DNA from 3 places in the Escherichia sp. HH091_1A genome. Region 3 is predicted to be linked to each of the others. Evidence: riboswitches for the same ligand, from Rfam matches in the RefSeq annotation. Region 3 holds a riboswitch; each other region holds the start of a gene.

What was found. Region 3 has a riboswitch for thiamine pyrophosphate ahead of thiC (phosphomethylpyrimidine synthase ThiC). Riboswitches for the same ligand answer to the same signal wherever they lie in the genome.
Region 1: linked by a shared signal. The riboswitch ahead of thiM (hydroxyethylthiazole kinase) and the one ahead of thiC (phosphomethylpyrimidine synthase ThiC) in region 3 are both predicted to bind thiamine pyrophosphate.
Region 2: linked by a shared signal. The riboswitch ahead of thiB (thiamine ABC transporter substrate binding subunit) and the one ahead of thiC (phosphomethylpyrimidine synthase ThiC) in region 3 are both predicted to bind thiamine pyrophosphate.

The regions. Positions count from the first base shown of each region.
Region 1 covers NZ_AP025747.1:2,671,782-2,677,004, forward strand. The annotation lists gene QUF14_RS13625 (glycoside hydrolase family 25 protein) at 1-488, opposite strand, end outside; gene thiD (bifunctional hydroxymethylpyrimidine kinase/phosphomethylpyrimidine kinase) at 556-1,356, opposite strand; gene thiM (hydroxyethylthiazole kinase) at 1,353-2,141, opposite strand; TPP riboswitch at 2,176-2,272, opposite strand; gene rcnR (Ni(II)/Co(II)-binding transcriptional repressor RcnR) at 2,364-2,636, opposite strand; gene rcnA (nickel/cobalt efflux protein RcnA) at 2,757-3,578, shown strand; gene rcnB (Ni(II)/Co(II) efflux transporter accessory subunit RcnB) at 3,783-4,121, shown strand; gene QUF14_RS13655 (putative fimbrial-like adhesin protein) at 4,203-5,223, opposite strand, start outside.
Region 2 covers NZ_AP025747.1:79,965-85,187, forward strand. The annotation lists gene thiQ (thiamine ABC transporter ATP-binding protein ThiQ) at 1-668, opposite strand, end outside; gene thiP (thiamine/thiamine pyrophosphate ABC transporter permease ThiP) at 652-2,262, opposite strand; gene thiB (thiamine ABC transporter substrate binding subunit) at 2,238-3,221, opposite strand; TPP riboswitch at 3,252-3,351, opposite strand; gene sgrR (DNA-binding transcriptional regulator SgrR) at 3,385-5,040, opposite strand; gene sgrT (glucose uptake inhibitor SgrT) at 5,129-5,223, shown strand, end outside.
Region 3 covers NZ_AP025747.1:4,891,475-4,896,697, reverse strand. The annotation lists gene nfi (deoxyribonuclease V) at 1-517, opposite strand, end outside; gene hemE (uroporphyrinogen decarboxylase) at 527-1,591, opposite strand; gene nudC (NAD(+) diphosphatase) at 1,631-2,404, opposite strand; gene rsd (sigma D regulator) at 2,499-2,975, shown strand; TPP riboswitch at 3,027-3,127, shown strand; gene thiC (phosphomethylpyrimidine synthase ThiC) at 3,208-5,103, shown strand; gene thiE (thiamine phosphate synthase) at 5,103-5,223, shown strand, end outside.

The DNA of each region.
Region 1 (5,223 bases), 2.2 Mb from region 3:
TCTACGTCCAGCACAGCTGGGAGATCACCGTGGGCAAAATCCACCGTTTGCAGAAATAATCGCGCCTGAACTGAAGCGGATACCGACGGGGAAAAATAATGATACGCCCCACGCAACAGGCCATTTTGACGACTGTGACGCCAGTTACGCGAAAAATACGGGTCCACCAGCTTTTCGCCTTCCGTCGCCTTGATAAAGGCAAATTGCAAGCGAATACCGTTATCGCGCATTTTTGCCACCCGCTGCCAGTCGATCCGTGCCTGCCAGCGCGAAACATCTATTCCGTGAATGGTGTAACTGGCAGGAATACGAATAGAAAAAGATTTGACCGGGCGGTAACCATAAAAGTGAATATAGTCTTTGATCTGAACTGCTGTGGAATAGAAAAAATTAACCGTCTGGCTGGGATAAATCGCCACGATGGAAATTAGCCCAAGGGCACAACGTAAGGCGGTAAATCTTTTACGACTGGCAATCCATAGCTGCATTGGCTTCATCCCTGCATTTTCAGCACAAGCAGGCTGAAAAAAATCCAAAGCAGCTATATTACGGTGTTTACCACCAGGCGTGGAAGTGGTGAACCGGACCAATTCCGTGCCCCACTTCCAGCGTGTCGGCCTGCGCTAACGCAGCAGAAAGCCAGCTTTTTGCCTCCTGGACGGTGTCAGCCCAGTTTGTATGGCGCGGGCGTAGTGCAGCCAACGCCGCAGAGAGCGTACAACCAGTACCGTGGGTGTTTTGGGTCATAATGCGCGGTGCAGTAAACCGTTGTTCCCCCTCTCGGGTAAACAGCCAGTCCGGGCTTTGCTCATCATCCAGATGACCGCCTTTCATCAGCACTGCGCCACAGCCCATCGCTAACAGCGCTCGTCCTTGTTCCAGCATTTCCTGTTCGTTGCGCGCGTGTGGCGCGTCGAGCAAGGCGGCTGCTTCGGGCAAGTTTGGCGTTATTAATGAAACCTGTGGCAATAATCGACTGCGTAGCGTGGCAACTGCCGAAGGTGAAAGCAGCGGGTCGCCGCTTTTTGCCAGCATAACGGTGTCGAGTACCACGTTTTGGATCTGATAACGTTGCAACCGTTCTGCCACCGCTTCAACAATATCGGTTTCCGCCAACATACCGATTTTAGTGGTGTCGATTCGCACATCACTGAACACCGAATCGAGCTGGGCGGCGACAAAATCAGGCTCAATGCGATACACCGACTGTACGCCACGGGTATTTTGCGCCACCAGTGCAGTAATCACTGAGCAACCATAAGCGCCAAGTGCCGAGAAGGTTTTAAGATCGGCCTGAATCCCCGCACCACCACTCGGATCAGTACCGGCAATCGTCAGAGCGTTAATTCGTTTCACGCCTGCACCTCCTGCGTCAATTGCCAGAGCGCATCAAGAAAATGGGGAACAAAACTGCCTGGCCCCTCGCTACTGGCGACTGCGCGTTCTCCGGCTTGTTTCATCCAGTGACAGGCAGATGCGATATTTTCCAGCATATCGCCTGGTAATGCACAACAGGCAGCGACAACTGCCGATAATGCACAGCCAGTTCCTACCACTTTGGTCATTAACGGATTGCCGCCGTGAATGCCAACGGTGCGACGACCATCGGTAATATAATCCACCTCGCCAGTGACCACGACGATTGCGCCAGTTTCCCGTGCCAGTGTTTGTGCAGCAGGTATCGCGTTAGCCGCGGCGTCAGTGGTGTCCACTCCCCGTCCACCATTAGCAACGCCAGCTAATGCCATGATTTCCGAAGCATTACCACGTATCGCTGCCGGTTTAAAAGATAAAAGTTCATGACAAAAACGGCGACGATAATCGAGTGCGCCAACCGCGACCGGATCAAGCGTCCAGGGGGTTTGAGAGTGTGTTGCCTGTTCAACGGCAGCACGCATTGCCTGTGCGCGTGGCTGCGTCAGCGTGCCGACGTTAATTAGCAAGGCACTGGCGATAGCCGCAAATTGACTGGCCTCTTCTGCTTCGATAACCATCGCTGGCGATGCACCGAGCACCAGTAAAGTATTGGCAGTAAAGGTTTGCACCACATCATTGGTCATGCAATGCACAAGAGGAGAGTGTTGGTAAAAGAGGTTTAACGCGTGCGCTGATTGCGCGGAACTCAGCAGGTCGACTTGCATAGTTTGCTCCTGCCATAACGTGAAGAAGCAATAACCTGGTGGTCTGTGACTTCCCTACGCTGGCATTATCCAGATCAGGTGATACGGGTATTTCTCAGCCTTCACGCAGAAGGGCACCCCGAGTCGTTTGGTTGCGATGATGAATCGCAGAGATGGATGGTAATGTCCCGCGCACACGTTGTAAACGAGGAAAAACGGCGGGATTACAATAACGTTGTGAAATTATTTGATATATGAATCCAGCACCTTCAGAACGACATCCAGATCTTCTTCACGTTTTAGCTCATCCCCCTGGTGAACGATGTGTTCCGTCAGATGACCTTTAATCACTTCGCGCATCAGGCCGTTTACCGCGCCACGGATAGCAGCAATCTGTTGTAGAACAGCTGCGCATTCGTGCGGCTCGTCGAGCATTTTCTTGAGAGCCACGACCTGACCCTGAATCTTACTGGCACGCGCTTTCAGTTTCTGTTTATCACGGATTGTATGAGACATGGCAACACCTGGTTAACAAGAACATGAAAAATCATAGCACTATTATTCTACTGAGGGGTAGTATCAGGTACTAGGGGGGAGTAGAATCGGATTGCCGAATTAATACTAAGAATTATTATCATGACCGAATTTACCACTCTTCTTCAGCAAGGAAATGCCTGGTTCTTCATCCCCAGCGCCATCTTACTTGGTGCGCTTCATGGCCTGGAACCAGGGCACTCAAAAACGATGATGGCGGCGTTTATCATCGCCATCAAAGGCACCATTAAACAGGCGGTGATGCTCGGACTGGCAGCAACCATTTCGCATACCGCGGTGGTCTGGTTGATTGCCTTTGGCGGGATGGTGATCAGCAAACGTTTTACTGCACAATCGGCGGAACCGTGGCTCCAGTTGATTTCCGCGGTGATCATTATTGGCACCGCGTTCTGGATGTTCTGGCGTACCTGGCGCGGCGAACGCAACTGGCTGGAGAATATGCACGGGCATGATCATGAGTATCATCACGATCACGAAGATCACCACGACCATGGACATCATCACCATCACGAACATGGGGAGTATCAGGATGCTCATGCACGAGCCCATGCCAATGACATTAAACGACGCTTCGATGGTAGAGAGGTCACCAACTGGCAAATTTTGTTATTTGGCTTAACCGGTGGCCTTATCCCCTGCCCGGCAGCAATTACCGTGCTGTTGATTTGCATTCAGTTGAAAGCCCTGACACTGGGCGCAACACTGGTCGTCAGTTTCAGCATTGGCCTGGCGTTAACGCTAGTCACCGTAGGCGTTGGCGCAGCAATCAGCGTTCAGCAGGTCGCAAAACGCTGGAGCGGATTTAACACTCTCGCTAAACGTGCCCCTTATTTTTCCAGTCTGTTGATTGGCTTAGTTGGGGTGTATATGGGCGTGCATGGCTTTATGGGCATTATGCGATAGGCTGCATGTTATCTTCAGCCCAGGATGATTCTTAAATCAGCTATTTCCGCTGGCTCTCTGCTCGCTAAGGATGCTTTTAGGGCATCCTTTCATTTACACTTTTTACGAAATCATGGGATCACTAACAAAATATCGCTTGTCAGTTATATTGTATGGCAGGAAAGATATCCGACTGATATTACAGATCCCCAAAGTGGAGAGTTTATGACCATTAAAAATAAGATGTTGCTGGGTGTGCTTTTGCTGGTTACCAGTGCCGCCTGGGCCGCACCAGCCACCGCGGGTTCGACCAATACCTCGGGAATTTCTAAGTATGAGTTAAGCAGTTTCATTGCTGACTTTAAGCATTTCAAACCAGGCGATACCGTCCCAGAGATGTACCGCACCGATGAGTACAACATTAAGCAGTGGCAGTTACGTAACCTGCCCGCGCCTGATGCCGGGACGCACTGGACCTATATGGGTGGCGCGTACGTGTTGATCAGCGACACCGACGGTAAAATCATTAAAGCCTACGATGGTGAGATTTTTTATCATCGCTAAAAAAAGCCCCCTCATCATGAGGGGGAAATGCAGACACCTTGTTATTTTTTATTATTAGCCACTTGCTCGTCTTGCTTGTTATTAGTCGTATTTCACGTTGATTAATGCGGTTGCCTCCAGTGCGCCAGATTTAATTTTATTTGTATCGTAGACGTAGTAACTGGCAGTTATCGGAATTGAAACCGTTGTATCTGTAAGTTTTGACTTTGCCGCAATTTCTTTTAAATTTGTGTATTCTTTACTGCTGTTAGTGATATTTAAAAGTGTGACTGGAGAACCATTACTTTCAAGAATAAATCCTACGCCATTATCTTCCGCACCTTTCAGTATTGTGTTGCTGTTGGTTAACAAGTCAGAACTTGATAAATACACCTGCATTTTCCGTGATGTTTGATTTTGTTGACCTAATAAGTTTTTACAACGCAGAACAATATCCCCTTTGTTACTATTTATTGTTGCTTTGTTACCTGTAGCTGGTAATTGTGAAACGGGAATACTCTCTAAAGTAATTAATAAATCGTCCGGTTTGCAGGTTGTGGTTATCGGGTTGTATGACAATGTCAGATTAAAGGAATAGACACCTGCATTTTGTGCCAATGCATTTCTGTAGCTATTTACACATGCATCCCATGACTTGCCACCGAATAAACACAGTAAAAATTGTACTGCAGCACTCCCGCGTGTCGATGATGAAGCACTGGATAATGTCGCAACACCATTAATCATCACTGAACCGCCGCCCCCCGCAGAAACATTCACTTTTGCATTACTGGCCGCAGGTGTCACCGTTACCGAATAACCATTAGTGAAACTGGTCTGATTATTTGACAACGTGATGTTGTTTTTATTGGTCCATTCAAAATGTAAATTTAATTTAATGGTATCGTTATACAGCCCAACAATAATATCCGATGAATTCATGGGAGTGATGGTATTTGTACTCACACATGATGAATCGTTGAAATTATGCTCATATGTCGCCGTTTGTGTTTGAGTAAGTGCAAAATCCCCCTGAACAATCAAATTGTGCTGAACAGATAACTCACTATAACATGCTGCATAGCTCACAGGCATAACCATCATCGTTAATATAAATAGCATT
Region 2 (5,223 bases), 640 kb from region 3:
CTCGCCTTACCGCTCAACAATTCTTCAGTCTTACCCTGCCAGGCGATGCGCCCGTCAGCGACCACCACCGAGCGTGTGGCGATCCGCGCCGCATCTTCCACACTGTGCGACACCATCAATAGCGTCATTTTTTGCTGCTGGCAGCTCGTGCTCACCAGCGTCAGCATCTCCTGACGTAACGCCGGATCGAGCGCAGAGAACGGTTCATCGAGCAATAAAATCGGCTGTTCGCGCACCAGACAACGCGCTAACGCCACGCGCTGTCGCTGACCGCCAGAAAGCTCGCCCGGTAATCGCGCCATTAAATTATCAATCCCCATCTGGCGGGCGATAGCATGCATTTTCTCCTGCTGCGCCGCGTTCAGTTTCAAGCCCGGATTTAGCCCCAGCCCGATGTTCTGCGCGACCGTCAGGTGACTGAACAGGTTGTTCTCCTGAAACAGCATCGATACCGGACGGCGTGACGGCGGCGTAGTGGTGTGATCAATACCATCGATAGTCAGCGAACCGCTGGCTGGCGTCAGAAAACCGGCGATCAAATTCAGCAGGGTACTTTTACCCGCGCCGCTTGGCCCGAGGATCGCCACCTGCTCGCCGCGTTCCACCGTTAAGCTAAAACGCATCGGCAAATGGTGATAAAGCCAGGTGATATCAGTCAGTTTTAACATTTCGCCCCGGTAGTTTTTCAATCACAGTAAACAGCAGAAAACAGAGTAGCAGCAGAATTAACGCGGTCACCGCGCCGTCCTGGCTGCGATAGGAGCCAATTTGCTGGTAGAGATAAAACGGCAGGGTGCGGAAATCATCGTTACCGAACAACGCCACCACGCCAAAATCACCAATCGACAGCACACACGCAAAGGCCAGCGCCTGCGCCAGCGGACGTTTCAGGGCGCGCAGCTCCACCACTTTTAAGCGCGACCAGCCTTCAATGCCCAGCGACTGACAAAGCATGCTATAGCGGGCAGTGATATCGCGCATCGGGTTTTCCAGCACTTTCAGCGCATAAGGGATGGCCATTAACGCATTGGTGAAAATCACGATGCCGTAAGCAGATTGTGGCAGGCCGATGGTGTTGTTGAGCAGTAAAAAGAAGCCCGTTGCCAGCACAATCCCCGGCATGGCGAGGATCAGCATTCCGCTCATCTCCAGCGCCTGACCCGCCAGCATTTTTTGCCGTGCCCGCAATTCGCGACTGCTCCATAGCAGCATCATGGTCAGCACCACGCATAATACGCCTGCCGCCAGCGCAATACGCAACGAGGTCCACAGCGCCTGCCACAGCACCGGCTGCGCCAGCACTTCCGGCAACTGGCGATTTACCCCATCGACAATCACCGCCAGTAACGGTGGCAGCAACAGCAACAGCGCCAGCACAATTAACACCGTGTCGCAAATGCGGCTATGCAGACGATCGTCCGGGTCGCGCCAGCCTTGCAGCAGCGTGGTGCCGGGCGCAATGGCCTTACTTAGTCGCTGACTCAACAGCACCAGCCCAAGGCAACACACCATCTGGATCAGCGCCAGCATCGCCGCGCGGGCGGGATCGTAGTCGTAACTCAGCGCCTGATAGATTGCCAGCTCGATAGTGGTCGCCTGCGGACCGCCGCCCAGCGATAGCACGGTGGCGAAGCTGGCGAAACAGAGCATAAAGATAAGCGCGGCAACCGGCGGGATTTGACGCCGTAACCACGGCCATTCGACGAAGCGGAAAAAATGCCAGCCGCGCATCCCAAGCTGGGCGGCAAGCTGACGTTGTTCGCCGGGAATGTTTTCCAGTGCCTGGAGTAATAAGCGGCTCGCCATCGGCAGATTAAAAAATACGTGCGCCAGCAAAATACCTTGCAGGCCGTAGGGCGAAAAGGTCCACTCCAGACCGAGCGATTGGCAGAGTGATGCCAGCCAGCCCTGGCGACCATAGACGCTAAGAATGCCGAAAACAGCAACCAGCACCGGGAGGATCAAGGTCATTGCGCACAGACGCAACAGCGCCAGCCGACCCGGAAAGCGCCTGCGATAGAGCGCGCGGGCGAGGAATATCGCGGGTACGACAGAGAGCAGCGCCGAGAGAAACGCCTGCCAGAAGGAGAAGCGCACCACATGCCACAGGTAGCTGTCCTGCCAGATTGCCATCCAGTCACCCTGCGGCGCGTTCCACCACAGGGCGAGAAATGCCGCCAGTGCAACCGCCACCACAAGCGTAGCGGCGCTTACGCCTGGAATTAACCAGCCGGGAATTAACGGCTGACGGCGCGTTGCCATTCGCTAATCCATGCCTGACGTTGTGCCGCCACCTCGGCTGGCGTGAACTCCAGCGTGGTTGCCGGTTTGGTCAATTTTTCAAAACCGGCAGGCAGCGTGACGTTTGCCACCGGATACATCCAGTTGCCGGTTGGGATCGCATTCTGAAAAGCCGGAGAAACCATAAACTGGAGGAATTTTTGCGCCAGCTCCGGCTGTTTACTGGCAGCGGTGCGGGCGGCGACTTCCACTTGCAAATAGTGACCTTCGCTGAAGTTCGCGGCGGCGTAGTTATCTTTCTTCTCTTCGAGAATGTGATAAGCCGGAGAAGTGGTGTAACTCAGTACCAGATCGCTTTCGCCTTTTAAAAACAGGCCGTAGGCTTCGCTCCAGCCTTTGGTGACCGTGACCGTTTTCTTCGCCAGTTTCTGCCAGGCTTGTGGGGCGTCATCGCCATAGACTTTTTGCATCCACAACAGCAGACCCAGCCCCGGCGTGCTGGTGCGCGGATCCTGATAAATCACCCGCCAGTTTTGATCGCTTTCAACCAATTCTTTCAGGCTTTGCGGCGGATTTTTCAGTTTGTTCTTGTCATAGACGAAGGCGAAATAGCCGTAATCAAACGGGACGAAAGTGTCATTATTCCAGCCGCCGGGAACGTTAACGGCATCCGCTGCCACACCGCTTTTAGCAAACAGCCCGGTTTTGCTGGCGGCATCTAACAGATTGTTATCCAGCCCCAGCACCACATCGGCTTTACTGTTTTTGCCTTCCATCCGCAGACGGTTGAGAAGCGAAACGCCATCTTCCAGCGCCACCAGTTTCAGTTCGCAATTACAGTCGGCTTCAAAGGCTTTTTTCACCACCGGACCTGGCCCCCAGTCGGCGGCGAAGGAGTCGTAGGTATAAACAGTCAGAACGGGTTTAGCGAAAGCTGGTGCTGTACAGAGCAACAGCAGGGGAAGATATTTATTTAACACTTTGCACCTCAAAGAAGAGTGGCAAAGGACTTGAGAAGGAGCCTCAAATCCCTTCGCCGGCGTTATCCGGATCAGGTTCGACGGGTATTTTCTCAGCGCACGCGGCAGCGTGGCACCCCGTTGAGAACGGCGTTAGTGTAGTGATTTTGTTATCAACCAGCAATCATGGATCCGGCGGCGCAAACCACGCGGATTTAAAATCGAACCAGCCAAGGGTGTTCATACGCAGACCGCGCATACTGCGTTGCCCCTGAATGATCAGCCAGTGGTGGATAAGTGGCACCATTGCTTTACTGGCGACCAGTTGCTGGCACCAGTTCGCCAGGTTCATTTCGCCATTGCGCCAGCGGGCGGCGTCGGCTTGCCAGTCGATCGGAATACAGTATTGTAGCAGCGGCACTTCGCACAAATGTGCGAACAGCGAAAAATCCAGCGGCAGCGTAAAGTTGGCGCTGTTAAGCCAGATATCGCTCTCGATCTCTCCTTCGTGCCACTGATCATAGCTGATCTCTTTAATTTCAAGTGTGACCTGATGACTTGCCAGAATCTGCTGCATGATCCTGGCAATCACCCGATGCTCAATATGATCCTGATAAAAGGTCAGGGTGAGGCTTTCCAGCCCGGCAGGTTTTTCGCACTGCGCCGGGTGGGCATGATGCCAGCGGGGGAGCAGTCCATAAGCCGGAAACCAGAGTTGCTGGTATTGTTCCTCGGCGAAATAGACCAGATTAGTTGGAGAAAGCACATAACTTACCCAGTCCCTGACTTGCTGATTCGCCCCACGGTGGGTGCGGCTGTCGAACAGTAAATAGTAGCAACCTTCCTCCAGCCGACTTTCAATCTCTTTTTCCTCGCCTTGCGGCCCTTTTAGCATCAGCCCTCCGGCTGGCTCGTCGGCAATTTCCGGCAGAACCCAGACGTTAACTTCGTCGATTAATGCCCGGTAACCGAAGAAGTCATCGAATGCCTGAATTTTCAGTTGATTGGTGCTGTTGCGGATCACCGCATACGGACCGGTGCCGATGGGATGGCTGGCAAAGTTACTGAGGGTTTCCCATTCTCGTGGCAGGATCATCGCCGGAACTTGCCCCAGCAGTAACGGTAACCAGCGGTCCGGTTGCGTGAGATGGATATCCAGCGTCCAGGGCGTCGGCGACACAATGTCCGCAATATGCGAATAGAGCGGCAGCGTATTGATTCGTTTTAAAGAGGCGATCACATCGTCCATTTCCAGTTCACGACCATGATGAAAATGGACTCCTGGACGCAAAAAGAAGCGCCAGTGAAGCGGTGATATTTGCTGCCAGTGGTGGGCGATGTCTGCTTCCAGTTCCCCATTTTCCTCATTTATGCGCGTTAGCGAACTGAAGATTTGCCGGGCGATATGGGTTTCGGAACGGCGCAATGCACTGCCGGGCAGCAGATTGCGCAACGGACGATAGTAGAGCACGCGCAGGATGTGCCGCCCCTGACGGAAGGTACGCCCCAGATGAGAAACCAGCATTTGCCGCACAGCCGCTTTGTCGCCAACCAGTTGCACCAACTGATCGATACGATCCTGCTCCAGTAAGTCTTCCGCCCGCTGTTGCTGAAGCGCCAGCCCGGTATAGAGGAATGTTAAACGTGAGCGTTTACCGCGCCCGACCTCCGCTTCCCACGTCAGCCAGCCGCGATCCTGCATGGTATTGAGCAGGGTGCGCATATGACGACGGGAGCAGCTCAATAACTCCGCTAGTTCGTTGAGCGTTGTGTCCTGCGATTTACCCTCGCAGCATTGCCACAGGCGGATGAACTGTTGTTGCAGACGAGCGGATGGCATAAAAGGGGAACTCCTGCGCAAAAGACAGCAATTTTATTTTCCCTATATTAAGTCAATAATTCCTAACGATGAAGCAAGGAGGTGCCCCATGCGTCAGTTTTATCAGCACTATTTTACCGCGACAGCGAAGTTGTGCTGGTTGCGTTGGTTAAGCGTCCCACAACGATTAACCATGCTTGAAGA
Region 3 (5,223 bases):
ATAGCGGGTTACAGCGCGCTTTACTGCGCCAGACCCAGGCCAGCTGCTCGCCTTTATCCATCAACGGTGCCAGCGCGCCCGGTTCGCTGGAGAGCGGCTCGAATTTACCGCATAACCGCTTTTTCGCTACGCCAATGGTCGGTACGTCCACTAATAAGCCAAAATGGCTGGCGACGCCAAGACGGCGAGGATGCGAGATCCCGTGACCATCGACAAACACTAAATCCGGCTTTTGCGACAGCATCTCCCACGCTGCCAGCAGCGCAGGATATTCGCGGAAGGAGAGAAAACCTGGAATGTAAGGCATGGTAGTGGCGATGCGGGCCACTTTATACTCCACCAGCTCAAGCGAGGGGTATTTCAACAGCACCATCGCCGCTCGCGTCACTTCTCCGCCCTGCTCAAACCCGACATCGGCTCCGGCGATCAGATCCGGCGGATCTTTACCAAGTCGATCCTCACGGATCACAGAAGAAGCCAGTTCGATTTGTTGAGCGCGTAATGACGCGAGATCCATAATCACTCCTTAGCGGTGATATTGTTCAGACAAACGATGCACAGCCTCCACAAACACGCCAGCATGTTCTGGCGGCACATCCTGATGAATACCGTGACCAAGGTTAAAGACATGACCTTCGCCGTGACCGAAACCTGCAAGTATAGTCGCGACTTCTTCTTCAATGCGGGCAGGTGGCGCGTATAGCATCGACGGATCCATATTACCCTGCAGCGCGACTTTATTGCCCACGCGGCGGCGCGCATCGGCGATATCCGTTGTCCAGTCGAGGCCCAGCGCATCGCAACCCGTTTCCACCATAGCTTCCAGCCACTGTCCACCGCCTTTGGTAAACAGGGTGACCGGTACACGGCGACCGTCGTTTTCACGCAGTAAACCATCAACTATTTTATGCATGTAATAGAGCGAAAACTGTTGATAATCGCGCCCGGTGAGCACGCCGCCCCAGGTATCGAAGATCATCACGGCCTGAGCACCAGCTTTAATTTGCGCATTCAGATACAAAGTGACGCTTTTCGCCAGTTTATCGAGCAGAGCGTGCAGCGCCTGTGGATCGGCATACATCATCTTTTTGATCACGGTGAACGCTTTGCTGCTGCCACCTTCCACCATATAGGTCGCCAGCGTCCACGGGCTGCCGGAAAAACCAATCAGCGGCACTTCGCCTTTCAGTTCGCGGCGAATAGTACGCACCGCGTTCATCACATAACCCAGCTCATCTTCCGGGTCCGGAATTGGCAGTTTATCAACGTCAGCTTTGCAGGTGACTGGCGAGGTAAAACGCGGACCTTCTCCGGCTTCAAAATAGAGCCCTAACCCCATCGCGTCCGGCACGGTGAGGATATCGGAAAAGAGGATCGCCGCATCCAGCGGATAGCGACGCAGCGGTTGCAAAGTCACTTCGCACGCCAGCTCTGCATTTTTGCACAGCGACATAAAATCGCCCGCCTGGGCGCGCGTGACTTTATATTCCGGTAGATAGCGACCCGCCTGGCGCATCATCCATACTGGAGTGACATCAACGGGCTGGCGCAGCAGCGCCCGCAGATAACGATCGTTTTTGAGTTCGGTCATTTTGGCTGTTCCTTAGTGCGTCAGGCGGTCAGTGTATCATCACTCATACTCTGCCCGACACATCGCCACCGTATCTTCTATCAGACGGCGCGCCACGGTGCCGGGCGGCGGAAGTAACGGTAAATCATCGTAGCGATACCAGTTCGCCTCGAGCAGCTCTTTCGGATCAATCACGATGTCGCCGCTGTCATATTCCGCCATAAATGCGGTCATCAGCGACTGGGGAAACGGCCACGGCTGGGAAGTCACGTACCGCAAGTTTTTAACTTTAATTCCGCTCTCTTCCATCACTTCCCGCGCGACCGCCTGCTCGAGGGTTTCGCCCACTTCGACGAATCCGGCAAGTACCGTATGGACACCGTTACGATGGCGGGTATGCTGGGCGAGGAGGATCGAATCATCGCGACGGATGGCAACAATAATGCAGGGGGCGATTTGCGGGTAGTAACGCTCACGGCAATGGCTGCACAGCATCGCCCATTCGGTTTTGCTTGGATACATTTCATGCCCGCAGTAACCACAGTATTTATGCGATCGGTAAAACTCCGCCAGTTGCACGCCACGTCCGGCCAGTTGAAACAGCCCAACATCGAGATCAATGACCTGACGTACCGACCCCATATCGTGACGCCGCTGCTGTTGTACTAACCAAACAGGTTCCCCCTGCCATTCGCCGATTTGTAGTGCGCGCTGACCCACAAGATCGAAATTTGCCGCTTCGCCATATGGCAATTCTCCCTTCGGCAACCATAATTTTTGTTCATGGCTGACGACCCACCAGCCGTGATCTAATTTTTCAATTATACGATCCATAGCTCTTGCACTACCTTTGCATCACTGGCATGTTTAACATGGTTTTTACATTTCTCACTGAGCAGTTTTTGAATACAAACTTGCGGAGTCAATCATGCTTAACCAGCTCGATAACCTGACGGAGCGCGTCAGAGGAAGTAACAAACTGGTTGATCGCTGGCTACATGTACGTAAGCATCTGCTCGTGGCTTACTACAATCTGGTTGGCATTAAGCCTGGCAAAGAATCGTACATGAGGCTAAACGAAAAAGCCCTTGATGATTTTTGTCAGAGCCTGGTCGATTACTTGTCTGCCGGACATTTCAGTATTTATGAGCGCATTCTTCATAAACTGGAAGGCAATGGGCAACTCGCACGCGCCGCGAAGATTTGGCCACAACTCGAAGCCAATACCCAACAGATTATGGATTACTACGATTCCAGCCTGGAAACCGCTATCGATCATGATAATTACCTTGAGTTTCAACAGGTTTTATCTGACATCGGCGAGGCCCTGGAAGCGCGCTTTGTGCTGGAAGATAAGCTGATTCTGCTGGTGCTTGACGCCGCCCGCGTCAAACATCCTGCTTGAGTTCTGCGCTGTTAACGCGTAATTTACATTCAACGCCCCGTTTGCGGGGCTAATTTCTTGTCGGAGTGCCTTAACTGGCTGAGACCGTTTATTCGGGATCCGCGGAACCTGATCAGGCTAATACCTGCGAAGGGAACAAGAGTTAATCTGCTATCGCATCGCCTTTGCGGCGATCGTCTCTTGCTTCATCCGTCGTCTGACAAGCCACGTCCTTAACTTTTTGGAATGAGCTATGTCTGCAACAAAACTGACCCGCCGCGAACAACGCGCCCAGGCCCAACATTTTATCGACACCCTGGAAGGCACCGCCTTTCCGAACTCAAAACGCATTTACATCACTGGCACACAACCCGGCGTGCGCGTGCCGATGCGTGAGATCCAGCTTAGCCCGACGCTAATCGGCGGTAGCAAAGAACAGCCGCAGTACGAAGAAAACGAAGCGATTCCGGTCTACGACACCTCCGGTCCGTATGGCGATCCACAGATCGCCATTAACGTGCAGCAAGGACTGGCAAAACTGCGCCAGCCGTGGATCGATGCGCGCGGCGATACCGAAGAACTTACCGTGCGCAGTTCCGATTACACTAAAGCGCGACTAGCAGATGATGGCCTCGACGAGCTACGTTTTAGCGGCGTATTAACCCCAAAGCGCGCCAAAGCAGGACGCCGCGTCACCCAACTGCACTACGCCCGCCGGGGCATCATCACGCCCGAAATGGAATTCATCGCCATTCGCGAGAATATGGGTCGCGAGCGCATACGTAGCGAAGTTTTGCGCCACCAGCATCCGGGAATGAGCTTTGGCGCACGTCTGCCGGAAAATATCACTGCGGAATTTGTCCGTGATGAAGTTGCTGCCGGACGTGCGATTATCCCGGCCAACATTAATCATCCGGAATCGGAGCCAATGATTATTGGCCGTAACTTCCTGGTAAAAGTTAACGCCAATATCGGCAACTCGGCGGTCACCTCTTCCATCGAAGAAGAAGTGGAAAAGCTGGTATGGTCTACGCGCTGGGGGGCGGATACAGTGATGGATCTTTCCACCGGTCGCTATATTCACGAAACTCGCGAATGGATTTTGCGTAACAGCCCGGTACCGATTGGTACAGTGCCGATCTACCAGGCGCTGGAGAAGGTTAATGGGATCGCTGAAGATCTTACCTGGGAAGCGTTCCGCGACACGCTGCTGGAACAAGCCGAGCAAGGTGTGGATTACTTCACTATCCATGCGGGCGTACTGCTGCGCTATGTGCCGATGACCGCGAAACGCCTGACTGGTATCGTCTCTCGCGGCGGTTCGATTATGGCGAAATGGTGCCTCTCCCATCATCAGGAAAATTTCCTCTATCAACACTTCCGCGAAATTTGTGAAATCTGTGCCGCTTATGACGTTTCGTTGTCGCTGGGCGACGGCCTGCGCCCTGGTTCTATACAGGACGCCAACGATGAAGCGCAGTTTGCCGAGCTACATACGCTGGGCGAACTGACCAAAATCGCCTGGGAATATGACGTGCAGGTGATGATTGAAGGTCCAGGCCACGTGCCGATGCAGATGATCCGCCGCAATATGACCGAGGAGTTAGAGCACTGCCACGAAGCACCGTTCTATACCCTCGGGCCGCTAACTACTGATATTGCGCCGGGTTATGACCACTTCACATCGGGGATTGGCGCGGCGATGATTGGCTGGTTTGGCTGCGCGATGCTCTGTTACGTAACGCCAAAAGAGCATCTGGGTCTGCCTAATAAAGAAGATGTTAAGCAGGGGCTTATCACCTATAAGATTGCCGCCCACGCCGCCGACCTGGCGAAAGGGCATCCGGGCGCGCAAATTCGCGATAACGCCATGTCGAAAGCCCGCTTCGAATTTCGCTGGGAAGACCAGTTTAATCTGGCCCTCGACCCGTTTACCGCCCGCGCTTATCACGATGAAACCCTGCCACAAGAGTCCGGTAAAGTCGCCCATTTTTGCTCCATGTGTGGGCCGAAATTCTGCTCGATGAAAATCAGCCAGGAAGTGCGTGACTATGCCGCCGCGCAAACCATTGAAGTGGGAATGGCGGATATGTCGGAGAACTTCCGTGCCAGTGGTGGAGAAATCTACCTGCGTAAGGAGGAAGCGTGATGTATCAGCCTGATTTTCCTCACGTACCTTTTCGTTTAGGACTGTACCCGGTAGTGGACAGCGTACAGTGGATCGAACGTCTGTTGGATGCAGGCGTGCGTACTCTCCAGCTGCGCATCA